3 regions of the Clostridium sp. LY3-2 genome follow, and region 1 is predicted to be linked to each of the others. Evidence: predicted binding sites of a transcription regulator. Region 1 holds the regulator's gene; each other region holds the start of a gene.
What was found. The regulator LexA, encoded in region 1, represses DNA repair genes until DNA is damaged. The targets are predictions, from matches to a motif close to CNAACANNTGTTNG.

Region 1 (6,695 bases):
GATTTCAGGAGATATATTAACTATAATAGGAAAAGGTAATAAAGAAAGGACTGTTTATTTAAATGAAGCATGTTTAAAGGCGTTAGAAGAATATCTAAAGGTTAGAGACTCTTCTAAGTGTACTTTAGAAAATAAGAACTATTTATTTATTTCTAACAGGGGTACACCTATTAATAAAAGAACTGTAGAAATAATGGTAAAAAAAGCTACCAAAAATGCGGGACTTAAAGATGAAAAATATACTCCTCATAAACTAAGGCATACAGCTGCAACGTTAATGTATAAATATGGTGAAGTTGATATAAGATCATTACAAAGTATTTTAGGTCATGAAAATATATCAACAACACAAATTTACACTCATGTAGATGATGAAACTTTAAGAGCTGCAGTTAAATCAAATCCTTTAGCAAAAATAAAATAAAAGAAGTTAATTCTTTTATTTTATTTTTGCTCCAAGTATATCAGTTAAAAGATTAGTTATTTCTTGATTTTTTCCATTATATATGAATAATAACTTTCCACTTCTAAATATTTGAGGAGGATTATTTGTATCTATTTTCCCTCCATCTGCTAAATAACTATTGTTTGATATTTTATCTACCTCTTTATCTAAAGATTCTTTATCTGGATATTCGAAAATTATTATTTCTTCATTATTTATCTTAAGTTTATCTAATTTCCCATTGAAATTATAGTTCTTATCAGTAGATTCTTTTAAATTTTCTACATTATACCCCTTATCCTCTACTTTTTTTATGAAATCGTCTAGTTTTAAATTTAGCATTTCATCACTAAAATCATTTTTAATGTTTTCTGTTGTATTTTTGATATCATCTGTAGCTCTTTCAGTTGCATTCTCAACCTTGTTTTTTGTATCATCAACCATTTCTTTTGCTCCACATCCTGCAAACCCAAGAATAGTTGCAGTGGCTATTAGAGTTATTATTAATTTATTTTTCATACTATCACTCTCCTTTTTCATTCAATAATAGTATTACTTATTTACAGATTAATATTCAAAAAGAACAGAGAATAATTATTCTCTGTTCTTTTTAATAATGCGTCGTACTCCTGGAAAAATTTCTTCTGTTAATTCTTCCAAATCTCCATTTTCTTCATTTATATTGTAGTCATCTAAGTACTCTATTTTATCAAAAGCATCTACATATTCATCATTTTTATCGTCATCTAGAGCTTGGTTTGAAACATTTAGTGATGAATAAGCTTCTTTTAAAGCTTTTTTTATATCTTCTTCATCTAAAGATGGATCGATATTTTGAGCCTTGAAAATCATATCTTTCCACTCTTCTTCAAGAATTTTATTTTCCTCAATATCTTTTGCTATATCTTCGATTTTTATAGCACGAATGTCTATTCCTAAGTCTTCTAAACATTTTCCGCAATTATCACAAATTTTATTTTCATAGATATCGCAATAATCGTCTTCGTTAAATTTTCTATTCATTTTATCACCTCTTGAATAATAAAACTAATTATACCAAAAAAAAATACATATATCAAACTATAAGAACATATGTGCTAAGAACATTAGTTTGATATATAAAAATACGTATGCTATAATACTATTATTAGAATGTGAGGTGCAATATATGCTAGATGGAAATGATAAGCAAAGCCAAATATACGAATTTCTTAAAGTTTATACTGAAAATAAGGGCTATCCACCATCAGTTAGAGAAATATGCGAAGCTGTATCTTTAAAGTCAACTTCTACGGTACACGGGCATTTAAAAAGACTAGAGAAAAAAGGATTGATAAAAAGAGATCCTACAAAGCCTAGAGCATTAGAAATTGTTGAATTATCGCAAGGTAAAAAAGAAATGATAAATATCCCTATAATAGGTCGTATAACAGCTGGTATGCCTGTATTAGCAACTGAAAATATAGAAGATACATTTAGTATTCCTTTAGACTATATTAAACATGACAATGAGTTATTTATGCTTAAAGTTTGGGGACATAGTATGATAAATGCTGGTGTTCATGACGGGGACTTAGCAATTATTGAAAGGGTTAATTCAGCCCAAAATGGTGATATAGTTGTTGCCTTAATTGATGAAGAAGCTACAATTAAAAGATTTTTTAAAGAAAAAGATCATATTAGATTACAGCCAGAGAATGATACAATGGAACCTATAATTATAACTGATTGTTCGGTTGTTGGTAAGTTAGTTGGAATTTATAGAGCATATTAAAATAGAGTTCATAAGAACTCTATTTTTTTGCATTAATGACTTTATTTAAAGCAATTAATGCACCTATTTTTGCATGATCGAACGTTAGTCCACCTTGAATGTATGCAATATATGGTTCTCTAATAGGTGCATCAGCAGACAATTCAATCGATGATCCTTGAATAAAAGCTCCAGCTGCCATAATTACTTCATCTTCATATCCTGGCATTGGTGTAGGTATACATGTTACATATGAATCAATTGGAGCGGCCTCTTGGATCCCTCTTATAAATTCGATAAGTACATCCTTATCACCAAAAGTGATTGTTTGAACTATATCACTTCTTTTTTCTCTTGAACTAGGTTTACAAGAAAAACCTGAAAGCTCCATTACTTTTGATAATAAATGTGCCCCTTTTAAGGCTTCGATAGTAACATTAGGAGCTAAAAAGAATCCTTGAAATAAGGTACGCATAGTATCAAGCATTGCACCACATTCACCACCTATACCAGGAACAGTTAATCTGTATGCAGCGTTTTCTACATATTCTTTTTTACCTACTATATAACCACCAGTTGGCGAAATTCCACCGCCTATATTTTTTATTAAAGAACCAGCCATAAGATCTGCTCCAAAATCAGTTGGTTCATATATATCTACAAATTCACCATAGCAGTTGTCAACAAACACTATAATTGAACTATTTAAAGATTTTACAAGGTCAATTGCTTCTTTTATTTCGGTTAATTGTAAGGCTTTTCTAGTACTATAACCTGTACTTCTTTGTATATGAACCATCTTGATTGAATCATTACTTTTAATTTTCTTTTCTATATTTTCAAAATCAAGGTGTTCATCATCAATTAAATCAACCTCATCATATTTAATACCATAATCTTTTAAAGAACCAGTCCCTTTTAATCCATTTAGTCCTATTACTCCATGTAAAGTATCATATGGTCTACCTGAAATAGCTAAAAGCGTATCTTCAGGCCTTAAATTACCAAACAGAGCCGTTCCTATAGCATGAGTTCCGTTAACAAAGTGAGGTCTAACAATTGCGGCTTCAGTATTGAATACACGAGCATAGACTCTATCTAATCCTTCTCTCCCCATATCATCGTATGCATATCCAGTTGAGTTAGTAAAGTGAGAATCACTTATCCTTTCTTCTTGAAATGCAGCTAGAACTTTAAGTTGATTATACTCTTTTATTTCATCATATCTATTTAAGTCATCACTAACCTCTTCTAAAGCTCTTCTAAAAATATGAAATGCATCTTTAGTAATTCCATATTTAGATATTATTAATTCTTCTGTATTTTTTAGCATATATTCCTCCTAGATATTATTAAAAATAAATAGGCACCCATATAAGTGCCTACATAATTTATTCATTATTTAAATTATTATCAACGAATAAGATTGGTTTTGCAGGTGTTATTGTTGTTACCGCATGTTTATATACTAACATTTGATTGCCATCACAATCTAACACAACGGTAAAGTTATCAAATCCCTTTACAAACCCTTTTAATTTATAACCATTTGTTAAATACACTTCAACTGGTATTTTATTTTTTCTAGCCCCATTTAAGAATATGTCTTGTAAATTATTATGTTGATTGTTCATCTACTAGCACCTCCACAAAATCCTGTTTATTTATAATTATAACTCTAAATAGATTTAATGTCATTAATAATTTTATTTTCTATTTGATCTAAAGTTAGCATATCTTTATTTAAAAATATTGCCCTTGGATCTCTTCTAAACCATGTTAGTTGCCTTTTAGCATAATTTCTACTTCCTTTTTTAATAAGTTCAACTGCATCATCTAGAGATATTTTTTTTTCAAGGTAAGTAAATATTTCTTTATAACCTATTCCTTGAATAGATTGATTGTTTAAATTTAATCCATTTGACTTTAGTAGGATACACTCATTAAGTAAACCATTTGACATCATAATATCTACACGATGATTTATTCTATTATATAATTCATCCCTATTCATATCTAAAACAAAGTAATGTACGTTATAGTCACTATTATAAATTTTTTCACCAGCGTTATATGAACTATATGGTTTACCAGTAAGTTTATATACTTCTAGAGCTCTTATAACCCTTTTTAAATTATTATAATGGATATTTTTATAACTAATAGGGTCTATTGTAGCTAAAAGTGAGTGTACATATTCATTTCCCTTTAAAGATGCTAAACTATTTAATTCATTTCTGTAGTTTATATCTGTTTTGGCCTCTGTAAAGTCCATGTTACATGTAAGAGAATTTATATATAACCCAGTACCACCAGCTATTATAGGTAGCTTTCCTCGTAATATAATATCCTTTATTATTGGGGCTGCAATATTTTTATATTCAGCAACAGTAAAAGGTATATCTGGGTCAATGATATCAATCATATGGTGTGGTATATCTTGCATCTCTTCTCTAGTTACTTTTGCAGAGCCTATATCAAGACTTTTATAAATTTGCATAGAATCTGCAGATATTATTTCTCCATTTAATTTTTTTGCTAATCTAATTGAAAGTTCAGTCTTACCTATCGCTGTAGGCCCGGCTAAAACTAAGATGTCTTTATTTTTTTTAATCATTTTACACAATCCTTCTAAATTTTTTATCTAAATCAGTACTGCTGAACTTAATAATAGTAGGGCGACCATGAGGGCAATGGAATGGATCCTCTATAAATCTTAGTTTATCTACTAAATTAACCATTTCTTTATAATCTAAGTAATCATTTCCTTTTACTGCTGATTTACAAGCCATAGTAGCTATTTTATTATACTTAACTTCAATCTCTTTGCCACTACCTAAGTTTTTAATATTGTCTAGTATATCTATAAAAATTTTTTTTGCATCTAACTTTCCTAGAAAATATGGCACTTCTTTAATCGAAATAGTAAAATCACCAAAATTCTCAATTACAAAACCTGAATCTAAAAATATAGATTTATTCTCTTCAAAATAAGCAAAATCATCTTGCGACAAATCAATTAGAGTTGGAATCAACAAAGGCTGAACTACAATGTTTTTATTTTTAATACTTTGCATATAATTCTCAAATAATATTTTTTCGTGTGCTGCATGTTGGTCAATAATATAAAGAATACTATCATTTTCACAAAGTATATATGTTTTGTTGAATTGACCAATAACATTAAGTGCAGGAAATTTAGGTATTAAATCTTCTTTTGCAACACAATCTTTATCATTGTAACTATTAGAATTATCTTCTTTTACTAATGATTCAGAATAACTTTCTTCATTTTGATTTAAGTCTATTTTATTATTCATTACAGATTCATTTGAAAATGCATTTTTTAACTTAAGTAATTGTTCTCTTTCTTTATCGATTTTATCAAACATAAACTCATTACTACTTATATTTGAATTTTGTTTTATTTTTGACTCCTCTTCTAAAAAATTAAGTTCAAGTTCTATTGGCTTCTCACTAATAGTTTGCGTATTTTGTTTAATTTCTTCAGGTAAATTGAAATCGTTGAAAACATCATTTTTTAATGCGGTATGAATAGCATCAAACACAGTTTTAAAAAGAATCCTTTCATCTTTAAATTTAATCTCAGATTTAGTTGGATGAATATTCACATCAATAAATTCAGGATAAATATTTATATTTAAAACAAAGAAAGGAAATTTATTTACTGTGCTAAAAGATTTAAATGCATTTTCCACAGCTGCAACTACAGTTTTATTTTTAATGTATCTATTATTTACAAAAATACTTTGATTATTTCTAGATCCTCTTGCTATTAATTCTCTTCCAATAAAACCAGAAATAGATATAAAATCATTATCTGATTTAAATGGAATAGTTTCATCCGAGATTGTTTTTCCGTATATAGCTCTAATTACATCTTTCTGATTCCCATTTCCGTACGTTTGTAAGACTTTTTTATCATTATTAATTAATAAAAAGCTAATTTTAGGATTTGAAATGGCAATTCTATTTACAATGTCATTTATTATAGAGCCCTCTCTTGTAAAGGATTTTAGAAATTTCTTTCTAGCTGGAACATTATAAAAAAGGTCGGTCACATCAATTTGTGTACCGTCATTGCATCCACATTCCTCTTCAGAAAGTATCTTTCCTCCTTCTACAACTATTCCTCTACCAAATTCACTATCAGCTGTTTTGGATTTTAGTTTAACTTTTGCAACTGAAGCTATAGAGGCTAAAGCTTCTCCTCTAAAACCTAAGGATAAAATTGAAAAAATATCTTCTACATTTTGTATTTTACTTGTTGCATGAGGTAGAAATGCTTTTTTTAAATCGTCTTTATGAATTCCATCCCCATCATCTATTATTCTTATTAATGTAGATCCCCCATCTTTAATTTCTATCTTTATGTTTTTAGCGTTTGCATCTATTGAATTTTCAATTAATTCTTTAACAACAGAGGAAGGTCTTTCGACTACTTCACCTGCTGCTATTTTGTTTGAAGTTACATCA
Region 2 (6,695 bases), on a different contig from region 1:
CTTTATTATCTTTTAATTTAATGATATCCCCTAAGAATTTCTTTTTTTGACTTAATCTAATCTCTTCATCGTCTATAGACTTCTTTAAAGCATCACCCTTTAAAATCTTATCTTTTAAAGTTTCTTGTTCTAAATTTAGCTTAATTAATTTTTCTTTTATTCCATCATCCATAGAATCAAAAACTTCAAAGCTTTTATCTTCTAAAACATTTTTTTCATATTCTTCTTTTAAAGATCTTAGATCTAGCTCCTTCTCACACTTAGTATCTAAAAGCGCTAGGTATCTATTATTATCACTAGCTAGTTCATCAATAAAAGAAATAGTAATAGAACCATTTCCTTTAACTAAATCTCTATTAAGCTCTTCTTCTTCTCTTTTTAAATTTTCGCTTCTTTTAAGATAAGTGCTTATCTCTTTATACTCTTTTTGAAGCTGCATCTTTTTGTTATGCTTTTTATAAAGGTCTAATTTTTTTATATCTTCTTTTAATAATTCTTTCTTTTCTTTTTCTTTTTGAAGCATTTCTTCATTTTCTAAATTTTCTTCTGCTATATTGTAGCTTTCATATCTCTCTTCTATTACATAGTTATATCTATTTTTAAGTATATCAAGCCTACCTGACTTTCTTGTAGTTGTTATACTTTTTCTATTTTCTTTAAGTTTATCTATAGCTTTATCTACAGATACTTCCCCTTCGCCGCACCCGAAAAGCTCTATAATCTTTTCTATTATTTGCTCGTCCTTATCTTTTGAAACTTGCACTCCAAGCTGCGGTATAAAAAGTGTTTTTGAAAAGGTATTTCCGTTTATCTCTAAAAAATACTCTCCAGGTGCATCTTTATTTATCTCTTTTATTTCTTCCCCAGTTAAACTATCGAGTATTATTGATTCATCATCTTTTTTGGTGTTTCCAAAGCTTCTTTTTATGATATACTCTCTTCCTTCAAAAGAAACTATAAGTTCACCTCTCATTTTTTCTCCCGTAAAAGGCATATATTTTTTTCTTAGATTATTTTTATTTCCACGTACATTTGAAAATCCGAAAAGCCAAGCTTTTATAAAGTTTTCTATAGTACTTTTTCCCTTCTCATTTTCACCATAAATTATATTAAGCCCATCTTTTAAATCTATTTCTTTATCTTTTATTTTTCCAAAATTATTTATTATGGCTTTTTTAATAATCATCTAAATTCACCTCTTCTTCTGTAAGACTTGAAAGTCCAAGTTTTAAAGCTAAATTTATAACCTCTAATTCATTCTCATCTGCTTCTTCCATTGATTCTTTAAGTTTTTTTACAAAAATACCTTTTATAGAATTTTCACTTCCTAAAGAGTCTAAATTTAATGAGACTTTTGTTTTATCCTTTATTTTAAGAAAATAAAATTTATCTTTTAATCTTTCTTTTAATATGTTTTCATCTATATTAAAATCAGAATCTATTTCTCCAACTAAATTTATCTTAAATATATCTATCTTTGTGTTAAACCCTTCAAGTTCTTCTTTAATCCTATTTTTAAGTTGGATGTAATTTTTAACTCCAGTTATATCTATATCAACTGATTTATATTCTCTTATACATGTTTTAATAAACTCATGTTCTACGAAGTTTTTCCTTATATTTAATAAGAGTACTCCTTTTTCATCAAGTTCATCAAAACCTCTTCCCTGAGGACACCCACTATAAGCATAGCTAGTCTTCCCCTCTTTTAAAACCCCAACATATTTATGCCTATGTCCTAATGCTAAATAATCTAAATTACTTTTTTCTATATCATCTAAAGAAATAGGATTATATTCATTTGTAGTGTTTCCTTTAGTAATTTCACTATGAATAACACCAATATTAATGTAATTTTCATCTACATTTAAATCTTTTAGCATAGATTCATGCACATAATTCTCATTAAAGGCCTCACCAAATACACATACCTTCAAATCTTCTAATACTACCTTTTCAAGCTTTTCTTTAAATATGTATGTGTTTTTAGGCCAGTCTACTAATTTATAAAAAGATTTAAAGTTATATGGATCGTGATTACCAGGACTTATAAAAACTCTTGCTCGCTTTAATCTTTCTATTTCTTCTTTTATAAATGTTAATGTATCTTTTTTTACAGTATAATTATCAAATATATCCCCACTTAAAAGTAATATATCAACATCTCTTTCATTAGCTATGTTAATAATTCTTGTAAATACTTCTTTTAACTCTCTTTTATTATTTTCTGCACTCTTTAAATCAAAATCTTTAAAAGGAGTATCAAAATGTATATCTGCTGAATGTAATATTTTAATTTTTTTCATATCAAACTCCTCCTTAACGAACTCCCGTTCTCAGTTTACCATATTTTTTTATGTAAATCTCCTATTACTTACTAATTGATAATTTTTGGCCTTTCATGATCCTCTATATGTATTTTTTAACCTCTTTTAAAATACTCAACTGTGTGTTCCATAATATTGTGTATACATGCTTTTATACTATTTATATCATCTTTAATAAATCCAATTTAATCATAAACTTATTAACTATTTAAAACATTGTGTTTTACAAAATTGTGTAGACAATCTTTATTTTATAATTTTTTGAATAATTAATTTTATAAGGTCAATAATCCTAATATGGAGGTGATGTTATGAATGAAATTACCCATTGTCCTCATTGCAATTCAAATAATTTTAGAAAACATGGATTCTATAAAAATAAAAGAAGATTTTTTTGTAAAGATTGCCTTAAAACCTTTTCTAAAAGATATGAATCCGTTAGCTATTATTCTAAGAAATCAGATGAAATTTGGTCTTCTTATATAGAATTATTTAATAAAGGCTATTCTATCAGATTATGTTCAAACCTTCTTAAAATAAATATAAAGACTGCCTTTTATTGGAGACATAAGATACTTAGAAAAATCAATAAAGAAAATAAAATAGATAATTCAGGTATAAATATTGGAATAAAAACTTATTGGATAAAAGAAAATAGAAAGGGAACTAAAATTTATAGCCCCACTAGAAAAAAACATTTAATATGTTGTACGAAATCATTAACTCATAATATTTTTGGAAAGATTCTATTAGATAATAAATTTAATATTCATTTAGCTAGAAATAATTTCAAAGAAAAATTTCCGTTTCATTTAGAAGATAGTCTAATTGGAACTGATGTTTATTCTAAAACTATCGCTACTAATATTAATAAAAAAACAAAATTTGAAATTACTTCTGAGTTAAAAAGACAAGTTTATAGTGAGTTAAATCATGTCTATCTATCGCATAAGGCTTGGCTTAAAGCATTTAAAGGGATTGCCACAAAATATTATGATAGATATTTTAGTTGGTTTAGTTGCGTATTCCAAAATATTCATCGCGAAAATTTCACCTTTTCTAGTATTTTAAAATGCTTAATCATTTAAGTTTTCTATTATTTTTATATTTAGGTACAAGCTTTAATACATTACTTAATAATAGTTTTCTTATACTTTATATATTTAAAGAATGTAAATTTCATTTTAGTAGTATATTTTTATCTTGTACACACAATTAAATACAACACATACCCTACTAAAAATAAAAATAAAAAATATTTTACATACTCCTTATACCTAAAAAACTAAAATTCTTATTAAACTAACTTTAATGCAAAAGAAAAGTGCTAAGATGAAATATACATTTCTTCTTAGCACCTCCCTTGAATTTGTAGGTAGTAAAAATATCGGGTTAATTGCTTAGATAAAAGCTAATTTCCCTTTATTTCTCCCCTAAAACTCTTTCGAGTCAGCTTACAAACATATCTAACGATATATGCTTACAAACTACTTTAGAGAATCCTCATATTTTTCTACCATTCTTTTAACCATTTCGCCACCTACAGATCCACATTGTTTAGAACTTAAATCTCCGTTGTACTCTTTGAATGGTACTCCTAGTTCAGATGCTACTTCGTTTTTGAAGTTTGCTAAAACTTTGTTCTTTGACATAATGTCCATCTCCTTTGCGATTGGTTTTGTTAAAGTAAATCTTTTGATTTACTTTACACTCTTATTATCTCTCATAAGATAAATTGAATACGTAGTAATTTATGGAATATAAAGAATCTATTTCTATTAAACAAAAGCTTTAAAATGATATCCTTTGCCTTCTAAATTTTTTACTTCATCTGATAATTGCTTTACAAAATCTGTTTTGATATTATCGCTATTAATTATAAATGCAGCATCTTCTTTATCAATACTTTCAATATCATTTTTATTTCTTATTATTTTAACGTTATTTTGATTTAAAATATCTTCAATTTCTATATATTGTGGTAATACAGTATGTCCATCTTTTTCCACTAACTCGAAAAAAGATGTTCCTTCATTAAAAACACCATCATTATTTAAAAAAGTTATTTTGATTTTTAAATTTTTTGCAGTTTCAAGTATTCTGTGAAGGTTGCATGTTATAGTATCTTTATCTGCATCTATTACAAGATAACCTTTTTCAGTGTTTTCTTTTACCATAGATGTTAAAGGCTGATAATTCATTTCTACTATCGTCTTTACTACATCATTAACATCATCCGTTTTACTTTGTGAACTTTCATTAGAAACGTTCCCCTCTGCTTCTGTTTTTGTTGATCCGAAATATAATGTCGTAAACCCTATAGAAACAGCTATAACTAAAATTGTGATTAACACAATTTTTTTATATTTTTTCTATACATATTATTCCTCCTACCGCTCTCTATATTTCAGATTATAACATATTTTTTAATATAATTTTAACTTTTTATATTATTTTTTTACTTTTTAGACTTTTAAAAGCTATTTATATATAATTCGTACTTATTTTATACATATTTTTTTAATTTTTTAATCAATGTTAATAAAAAAAATTTAAACAAATTATTAACACATTCAAATTTCTACTTTTTTCGTCATTTAACGATAAAAAAAGCACTTAACAAACGTTAAGTGCTTTTGGCAGGGGCAGTAGGACTTGAACCCACAACCAATGGTTTTGGAGACCACTACTCTACCAATTGAGCCATACCCCTAAGACTCTGTTAGTTTAACATAATATTTTTAGCCTGTCAATAATAACTTTTTGTTGTTTAATTTCTCTTTTTAGATTATAATTAAAAATATATTTTGATAATCAAAATATTTAAATTTCAAAATAAATGAGGTGTTTTAAAATGGAATTCAAACCTTTAAAAATTGGAAACCTAATCGCAAAACTTCCTATAATACAAGGAGGTATGGGCGTTGGAGTTTCTTTATCATCACTTGCCTCTGCTGTTACTAATGCAGGCGGGATAGGAATAATTTCTTCAGCACAAATTGGTTATAAAGAAAATGACTTTGAAATAAATCCTTTAGAAGCTAACTTAAGAGCTTTAAAAGAACATATAAAAATAGCAAAAGAAAAATGTAACAACGGCATAATCGGTGCAAATATAATGGTTGCTACTAAAAACTACGCAGAATACGTAAAAACAGCAATCGATGCAAAAGTTGATTTAATAATATCTGGTGCAGGTATGCCAACTCAATTACCTAAGCTTTGTAAAGGAAGCGACGTAAAAATCGCTCCTATAGTATCTTCATTAAAAGCTTGCAAGGTTATATTAAAACTTTGGGATAAACACGATGATGTTGCACCTGATTTAGTAGTAGTAGAAGGGCCTAAAGCCGGCGGACACTTAGGTTTTAAAAAGGATGACTTAATTAATCATATTGAAAACTTTGATCAAACTGTAGTTGATATAGTTAATCACGTAAAAGAATATGAAGCAAAATACAACAAAGAGATACCTGTTGTTGTAGCTGGTGGAGTTTACAGCGGATACGATATATCTAAATACCTATCTTTAGGGGCTAGCGGAGTTCAAATGGCTACAAGATTTGTAGCTACCCACGAATGTGATGCTTCTATAGAATTTAAAAATGCTTACGTAGAGTCTAAAAAGAATGATATTGGCTTAGTGAAAAGTCCTGTCGGAATGCCAGGCCGTGCAATTTTAAATAAATTCGTAGATAAAACTAACCTTGGAAATATCAAAGTTCAAAAGTGTTATAACTGCTTAACACCTTGTAACCCAGCTGATACTCCTTATTGCATAACTCAAGCTTTAATTAATTCAGTTAAAGGTGATTTAGATAATGGACTTATCTTCTGTGGTGAAAATGCATACAAAATAAAAGAAATAGTTTCTGTTAAAGATTTAATGCTTGAACTTGAATCAGAATTAAAAAAAGCTTAGAAAAAATCAGTAGGAAGCCTCCTACTGATTTTTTTATTTACTATAATATAAAAATGGTATTTCCATTTCACTTTTACTTAAACCACCATGAACTCCTTTTTGATTAAAGCTTTCATACATCCAAACCGTGTTATTATCTAGAGGAATAATAATTAAATTTCCTACTCTATCATAAAACCTATCGCTTATATACGGAAATACACCTAGCCCTGATAATTCATCTATAGTAAAAACTAATGCTCTATCTTTTAGCTTTTTACTAAGTATATCTTTAAGGTCTTCTAATTTATCCTCTTTTACATGTAAAAATAAATCTCTTACGTACCCACAAGGCGAATAGATATCTCCTTTTTTATTTTTCTTTAAAAATCTTTCTATATTTTTAACTTCTTTATCTAAATAAATCATTTTTGATAAATCAGCTTCTATTTGTCCGTGGTCTGCTG
Region 3 (6,695 bases), on a different contig from region 1:
GCAAGTCCAGCTAAATAAGCTGCTCCAAGTGCTGTTGTTTCTATAATTATAGGTTTTTGAACTTTCCTTCCTATAATGTCAGATTGGAATTGCATTAAAAATTTATTTCTACTTGCTCCTCCATCAACACTTAAGACGTTTAATTCTGAACCTAAATCTGATGCCATTGCATCAATTACTTCTTTAGTTTGGTACGCTATAGCTTCAAGTGATGCTCTTATTAAATGATTTCTACTTGCTCCTCTTGTAAGTCCTAGAACAGCACCTCTTGCATACATATCCCAATAAGGTGCTCCTAGTCCAACAAATGCAGGAACTACATAGACTCCACCATTATTTTTAACTTTTTTAGCAAAATATTCTGAATCGGCTGCATCTGTAATTAATTTCATCTCATCTCTTAGCCATTGTATAACTGCACCACCGACGAATATTGAACCTTCTAAAGCATATTGAACGTTGTCTTTTGTACTTGCTGCTATAGTAGTTAAAAGTCCATGCTTACTACTTACTGCTTCATTTCCTGTATTCATAAGCAAGAAACATCCAGTTCCGTATGTGTTTTTAGCATCTCCTTTTTCAAAGGCAGTTTGTCCAAACAGTGCTGCTTGCTGATCTCCAGCCATACCCGCAACTGGAACTCTAACTCCCCCTGTACCACCAAGGTTAGTATACCCATATATTTCAGAAGAGCTCTTTACCTCTGGTAACATGCTCTTTGGAATATCTAATTCTTTTAATAATTTTTCATCCCATTTTAATTCTTTTATGTTATATAACATAGTTCTTGAAGCATTTGTATAATCTGTTACGTGTACTTTTCCGTTAGTAAGTTTCCAAACTAACCAAGTATCAACTGTTCCAAATAATAAATCTCCTCTTTCTGCTTTTTCTCTTGCACCTTCTACGTTATCTAAAATCCATTTTATTTTAGTGCCTGAAAAATATGCATCCAGAACTAATCCAGTAGTTTCTTTAATATATTCTTCTAAACCTTTTTCTCTTAACTCATCACAAATTTTAGCTGTTCTTCTACACTGCCAAACTATAGCGTTATAAACTGGCTCACCAGTATTTTTATCCCAAACTATAGTAGTTTCCCTTTGGTTTGTTATACCTATTGCTGCTATTTCGTCTTGAGTTATATTTGCTTTAGCAATAACTTCTTGCAAAACTCCAAATTGAGATGCCCAAATTTCCATTGGGTTATGTTCTACCCATCCTTCTTTAGGATATATTTGCGTAAACTCTTTTTGACTAATTCCTAATATATTTTGACCTTTATCAAAAATTATAGCTCTTGAACTTGTAGTTCCTTGATCTAATGCTATTACATATTTTCCCATATTAATCACCTCATAAAATTTTTAAAATGTCTTTTAGAATACAGTTACAAAAACAAATGCTCCAGCTAATGCTCCAACAATAGGTGCAACTACTGGTATCCAAGCATACTTCCAATCTGAATCTCTCTTACCCGGAACAGGTAAAATAGCATGTGCTATTCTTGGCGCTAAGTCTCTAGCAGGGTTAATTGCATACCCTGTTGTACCCCCAGAGCTTAAACCTATAGCCCAAATTAAAAGCCCTACTGCAAGTGTGTTTAAACCATTTGCCATTTCTACATTTCCAATCCCTAAAATACCAAACACTAATAAAAATGTTCCGAAGAACTCACTTATAAAATTAAATTTACTATTTCTTAGTGCTGGACCTGTACAGAATACTCCAAGCTTCCCATCTTTATCATCTGTTTCTTCAAAATGATTGTAATATTGAAGAAATACTAAGACTGCTCCAAGGAATGCCCCTATCATCTGAGCTGTAATATACATAGGAACTTGACTCCAAGAGAAATCACCTATTGCAGCTAAAGCTATTGTTAAAGCTGGATTAAAGTGAGCTCCGCTAGTTGCTCCAAATATAAATGCTGGTATTGCAACTGCAAATGCCCAACCAGATGAAATAACCATCCACCCTGAATTATGTCCTTTAGTTTTTTTCAAAACTACGTTAGCAACAACTCCATCCCCTAAATAGATAAGGATCATTGTTCCTATCATCTCTGCTAAAAAATTGACCATGTTCATTTCCTCCTATAATAATGCTTTTTTTCTATATTAATTAAAATTAAAATAGGCAAAAATAAAAAGAGAGCCCGCAAAGAAAACATCTCTGTCATCTATGCTAAACTCTCCTTCTCTTCCACATAAATTAAAGAAAATTTTATGAATCTTATAATTTGAAAACATTTACAGTATTATTATATCACGCTCGTCCTTAAAATCAATCTATTTTTTATTTTTTGTTTAATTTTTAAAAAACAAGACCCATCTGTTAGATAAAGGATCGTATTTTATATCATATATAGATTTAACATCATTAATAGTTGATGTGCATGTAAATGTCCAAGTTGGATTGCCTCCAAGCTTTTTAAATTCCCTATTTAAAATCTCATCTATAACAACTACCCTAAGTTCTCCCTCATCTTCATATCTAAATTTAACTGGTCTAATCTTACCTTTTTCATCAAACCAAGCAATAACTTGAATTACTTTAGAAACTTTCATAATTAATCAACTCCTATAAAATACTTCCCATCATCATATAATCCTCTTCTTCTAAAACTCCTCCACTAAGGGGTTTAATTTCTGAATTGATAAAAGTAGATCTAAAAACTGATTTATTACCATATCTAAATCTAATTTCATCAATAGTTTTATCAAGTGCTCTTCTTTTATCTTTTTTGTCATCATCAAATAAATTCTTTTGATAAAATTCATTAGAACAAAGCTTAGAAAACCTTACTCCTAAGTGCCTTATCCCTTCACCTTTCCAAACCTCATCAAAAGCCTTTGTTATCTCTTTAAACAATTCTTCTGTAGAATCTGTTGGTGAATTTAAAGTTACTTGGTGCGAATACCTTATAAATACATTAGTTTTTATAGAAACGTGAACTAAAGTGCACATAGTTTCATTTTTTCTAAGCCTCATAGAAGCTGTTTCAACTAAAGATAATAACACCTTTAAAGCATCTTCCCTCTTAAAAATATCAAAAGGGACTGTAGTTGAATTTCCAATACCCTTAACTTCAAGATAATTTTTATCCCTAACCTTTGAATTTTCAATACCATTTGCATAGTTATATATAACTTTTGCATAGCTTTTAAACATATGATTTAAAATATCAAAGTTGTAATGCGCTAAGTCACCTATAGTTTGAATATTAAGCTTTTTTAGCTTTTTTTCAGTTCTAATTCCTACCATAAATAAGTCCCTTATAGGTAATGGCCACATCTTATCTTTTATTTCTTCTTGAAATAGAGTATGAATCGAATTCTTTTTCTTAAAATCACTAGCCATTTTTGCTAAAAGTTTATTTGTGCTTATACCTATATTTACTGTAAAGCCTAGCTCTTTTTCAATCCTATCTTTTATCTCTATAGCTTTATCCATATAATTATCTTTTAAATGGCTCATATCCATAAAAACTTCATCTACTGAATATCTTTGAATAAGCGGAGAATACTCTCGTAAAAGCTCATACATAGCATCACTACATCTCATAAAAATTTTATAATCTGGCGGATACACTTTAAGGTCTTTACATCTTCCTAAAGCTTTTACAACAGGCTCCCCTGTTTGAATATTATATTTTTTAGCAGGGATAGACTTTGCTAAAACTATACCGTGACGCTCCTTTATATTTCCTCCGATTATTGAAGGAATAGTTCTAATATCAATATTATCTTCTCCAAACTGAAGTCTATGAACTGCTATCCAAGATAAATAAGCTGAATTAACATCTACATGAAAAATTATTTTATCATCCATTTTACCGCACCTTCTAAAAATATTTATATTAAAATAATACCGAACATACGTTCTTTTGTAAATAGTAAGTTTTTGGATAGAAAAAAATTAAGACTTATGTTTTTAAAATTTTAAACATAAGTCTTAATTAAAATATTATTTTATTTATTATTTTTAGCTTCTTCTAAACTAGCTTTCTTTTCGCTTTTTATAAGCATTGTCAAAGATACAGCTAAGCCTCCCCACAAGACTGTTGCACCTATCAAAAAGAAAGCTATCGCTACTTTTGTCATATAAAAAAGCCCCCTTTTTTAAACATCTAATTCTAAATTATTATTTAATTCCTCTTCTAAATCATCCTCTTTAACCTGCTCATCACTAACTTTATTAGCCTTCCAAGGCTTTTTAGTTATAACGAGTGCTACAATAATCCCAAACCCTATTACGCTCCATCCATAAGCTAAAAGCTGACTTACTTCATACCCTCCGTATGGTGCATTGATTTCTTTTAATACATTTTGAACTATCATATAGATTAAAAGAGCTGGTGTGATGAACTTAATAGCTACATCCCACCATTTCCCTATCTTAAAGTGAGAGATAGAATTTGCGTGCTCTCTTAATTCATCAGGTTTCAAAATCCAACCAATCAATATAACTTCAAATAGTCCCACTACAACTATTCCATAGCTATTTATAAATTGATCAACTATATCTAAAATATATAAACCTGCTCCTGTTGCAAATAGCGAGCTAAGTGTTGCCCCAATTAAACACATAGCTGTAACTACCTTTTTTCTGCTCCAACCAAACTTATCATTAAAAGGTGCTGAAACCGCTTCTGTTAATGATACTGACGAAGTTATTCCTGCAAATATTAAACATAAGAAGAATAACGGTCCAAGGAAGTTTCCTACAGTTCCCATAGTACTAAATATCTGTGGAAAAGCTACAAATGCTAATCCAATTCCACTTGATACAACTTCTGAAACTTGTACTCCTTGTGCTGTTGCCATAAACCCCAATATAGCAAAAACAGCTATAGCTGATAAAAACTCAAATCCACAGTTTGCAAAAGCTGTTACAAACGCACTATTATTTATATCAGTTTTTTTAGGAAGGTAACTTGAATAAGTCATCATAATTCCAATAGCTATACTTAATGAATAAAAAACTTGTCCATACGCTGCTATCCAAACATCAGGCTTAGTTACCATCTCCCAATCTGGAGTAAATAATGTATTAAGTCCAGCCATAGCCCCCTCTAAAGTTACAGCTCTAACTGCTATAATTATCATTATTAAAACCAAAGTTGGTAATAAAATCTTATTTACTTTCTCTATTCCCTTTTTAATACCCTTATAACAAACTACCCAGTTGATAACCCAAATAACTGCCACTCCAAGGAGTACATACCAAACTACTCCTCCTATTTGAAACGGTGATTCACTTAAATTAAGGAAGTCACCATTGAAAAATGAATTTGCATCACTTCCCCAGCCCTTTTTAAAACTAAGTACAAAATAATTCATAGCCCAACTTATGATTACTGAATAATACGCTACTATAATTGCTGATGTTATAGTTGGCCACCACCCAAGCCATTCCCACTTTTTAGATGCTCTTGCTATTGCAAGTGGTGTAGATCCTTTGTACTTATGCCCCATAGAATATTCAAGGATTAATAACGGTATACCTGCTGTAAATATTGCAAAGAAATATGGTATTAAAAAAGCCCCTCCACCATTTTCATATGCAACATAAGGAAATCTCCAAATATTCCCTAGTCCAACAGCTGAACCTATAGCTGCAAGTATAAATCCAATCTTTGATCCCCATTGTTCTCTGTTTTCTTCCATTAGCTTGCCCCCCTTTTTAAAATTATCAACCTATCACTTTTATTTTCTTTTTGTTGATAATTTAATAATTTATTTCTCTATATGTAAATATATTATTTATAATATTATATTATTTTTGATAAATTTCAATTGTTTCTTTTGTACTTGTACACAAATTCCAAATTTGTTCGCCATTCGTATACTTTTTTTACCAAATACCTCTTTTAACTCAAATTAATCAAGCTATAAAAAATAGCACTAACAAATCTGTTAGTGCTATTTTCACTATATAATAATACTTTTATTTGCTTTATTTATAATATTAGCTGGTATTTCTTCATTAAGTTCAAATATAAAACTTATCGGTTTATTACCTTTGTGACTTCTGTATTCACAAGTTCCTAAATACATAAAACTTTCTGTAATACCATCTTTTTTACTATTTTCTCTTACAAATAATAATATCTTACTATTTAATTTTTTATGGTTAATATATCTTTGTCCTGTATTACTTTCTACAGAAGTAGTGCTTTGACTCTGCCAATGGAATAACTTATCATTTATTGCATAGTCTTCATAAAGGGTAGATGGTGAAAATTCTTTATCGCTTTTATTTAATGTTATAAAAAACGCATCTAATTTTTTATCTTTAAAATACTTTACCCCTTCTCTAAAACTTGGCTTATTTTCATTATAATATCCTAAGGCGGCCATAATTTGATTTCTACTATACACGCAATGTAAGTCTAAAGGACATTCAAATCCTAAATCTACTTTTTTATCTATAAATGAAATATTATTATAGTTAAATTCTAATATTTCTTTAACTTCATTTATCATATTTGTGTTTTTTAATAAATCATTTATACCATCTTTTAAATCTGTATATCCTAATTTTTCGGGGCTCGCATCAAACATTGTGTAATAAAACATATATGCCATTAAGATATCTTCACTGCTCATATTATTAAATTCTACTCTTCCATTAATTAATTTTAAAATAAAATCAATAAACCTTCTTGAATTAATACTAAATAAGTTTTT

Region 2: the regulator LexA is predicted to act here: its motif matches at 2,324-2,337, upstream of M4I33_RS04935 (DNA repair exonuclease).
Region 3: the regulator LexA is predicted to act here: its motif matches at 3,875-3,888, upstream of M4I33_RS02970 (DNA polymerase IV).

Annotation. Positions count from the first base shown of each region.
Region 1 is NZ_JAMDLQ010000041.1:19,353-26,047, forward strand. It holds gene M4I33_RS12915 (tyrosine recombinase XerC) at 1-424, shown strand, start outside; gene M4I33_RS12920 (hypothetical protein) at 440-964, opposite strand; gene M4I33_RS12925 (hypothetical protein) at 1,040-1,468, opposite strand; gene lexA (transcriptional repressor LexA) at 1,614-2,219, shown strand; gene M4I33_RS12935 (methionine gamma-lyase family protein) at 2,239-3,531, opposite strand; gene hfq (RNA chaperone Hfq) at 3,590-3,832, opposite strand; gene miaA (tRNA (adenosine(37)-N6)-dimethylallyltransferase MiaA) at 3,877-4,815, opposite strand; gene mutL (DNA mismatch repair endonuclease MutL) at 4,817-6,695, opposite strand, start outside.
Region 2 is NZ_JAMDLQ010000015.1:44,276-50,970, forward strand. It holds gene M4I33_RS04930 (AAA family ATPase) at 1-1,186, opposite strand, end outside; gene M4I33_RS04935 (DNA repair exonuclease) at 1,176-2,306, opposite strand; gene M4I33_RS04940 (hypothetical protein) at 2,639-3,415, shown strand; gene M4I33_RS04945 (alpha/beta-type small acid-soluble spore protein) at 3,815-3,979, opposite strand; gene M4I33_RS04950 (hypothetical protein) at 4,106-4,681, opposite strand; tRNA gene M4I33_RS04955 (tRNA-Trp) at 4,965-5,040, opposite strand; gene M4I33_RS04960 (nitronate monooxygenase family protein) at 5,182-6,249, shown strand; gene M4I33_RS04965 (alkaline phosphatase family protein) at 6,283-6,695, opposite strand, start outside.
Region 3 is NZ_JAMDLQ010000012.1:40,399-47,093, forward strand. It holds gene glpK (glycerol kinase GlpK) at 1-1,346, opposite strand, end outside; gene M4I33_RS02960 (MIP/aquaporin family protein) at 1,380-2,084, opposite strand; gene M4I33_RS02965 (hypothetical protein) at 2,310-2,570, opposite strand; gene M4I33_RS02970 (DNA polymerase IV) at 2,584-3,834, opposite strand; gene M4I33_RS02975 (MetS family NSS transporter small subunit) at 3,975-4,106, opposite strand; gene M4I33_RS02980 (sodium-dependent transporter) at 4,125-5,672, opposite strand; gene M4I33_RS02985 (DEAD/DEAH box helicase) at 5,937-6,695, opposite strand, start outside.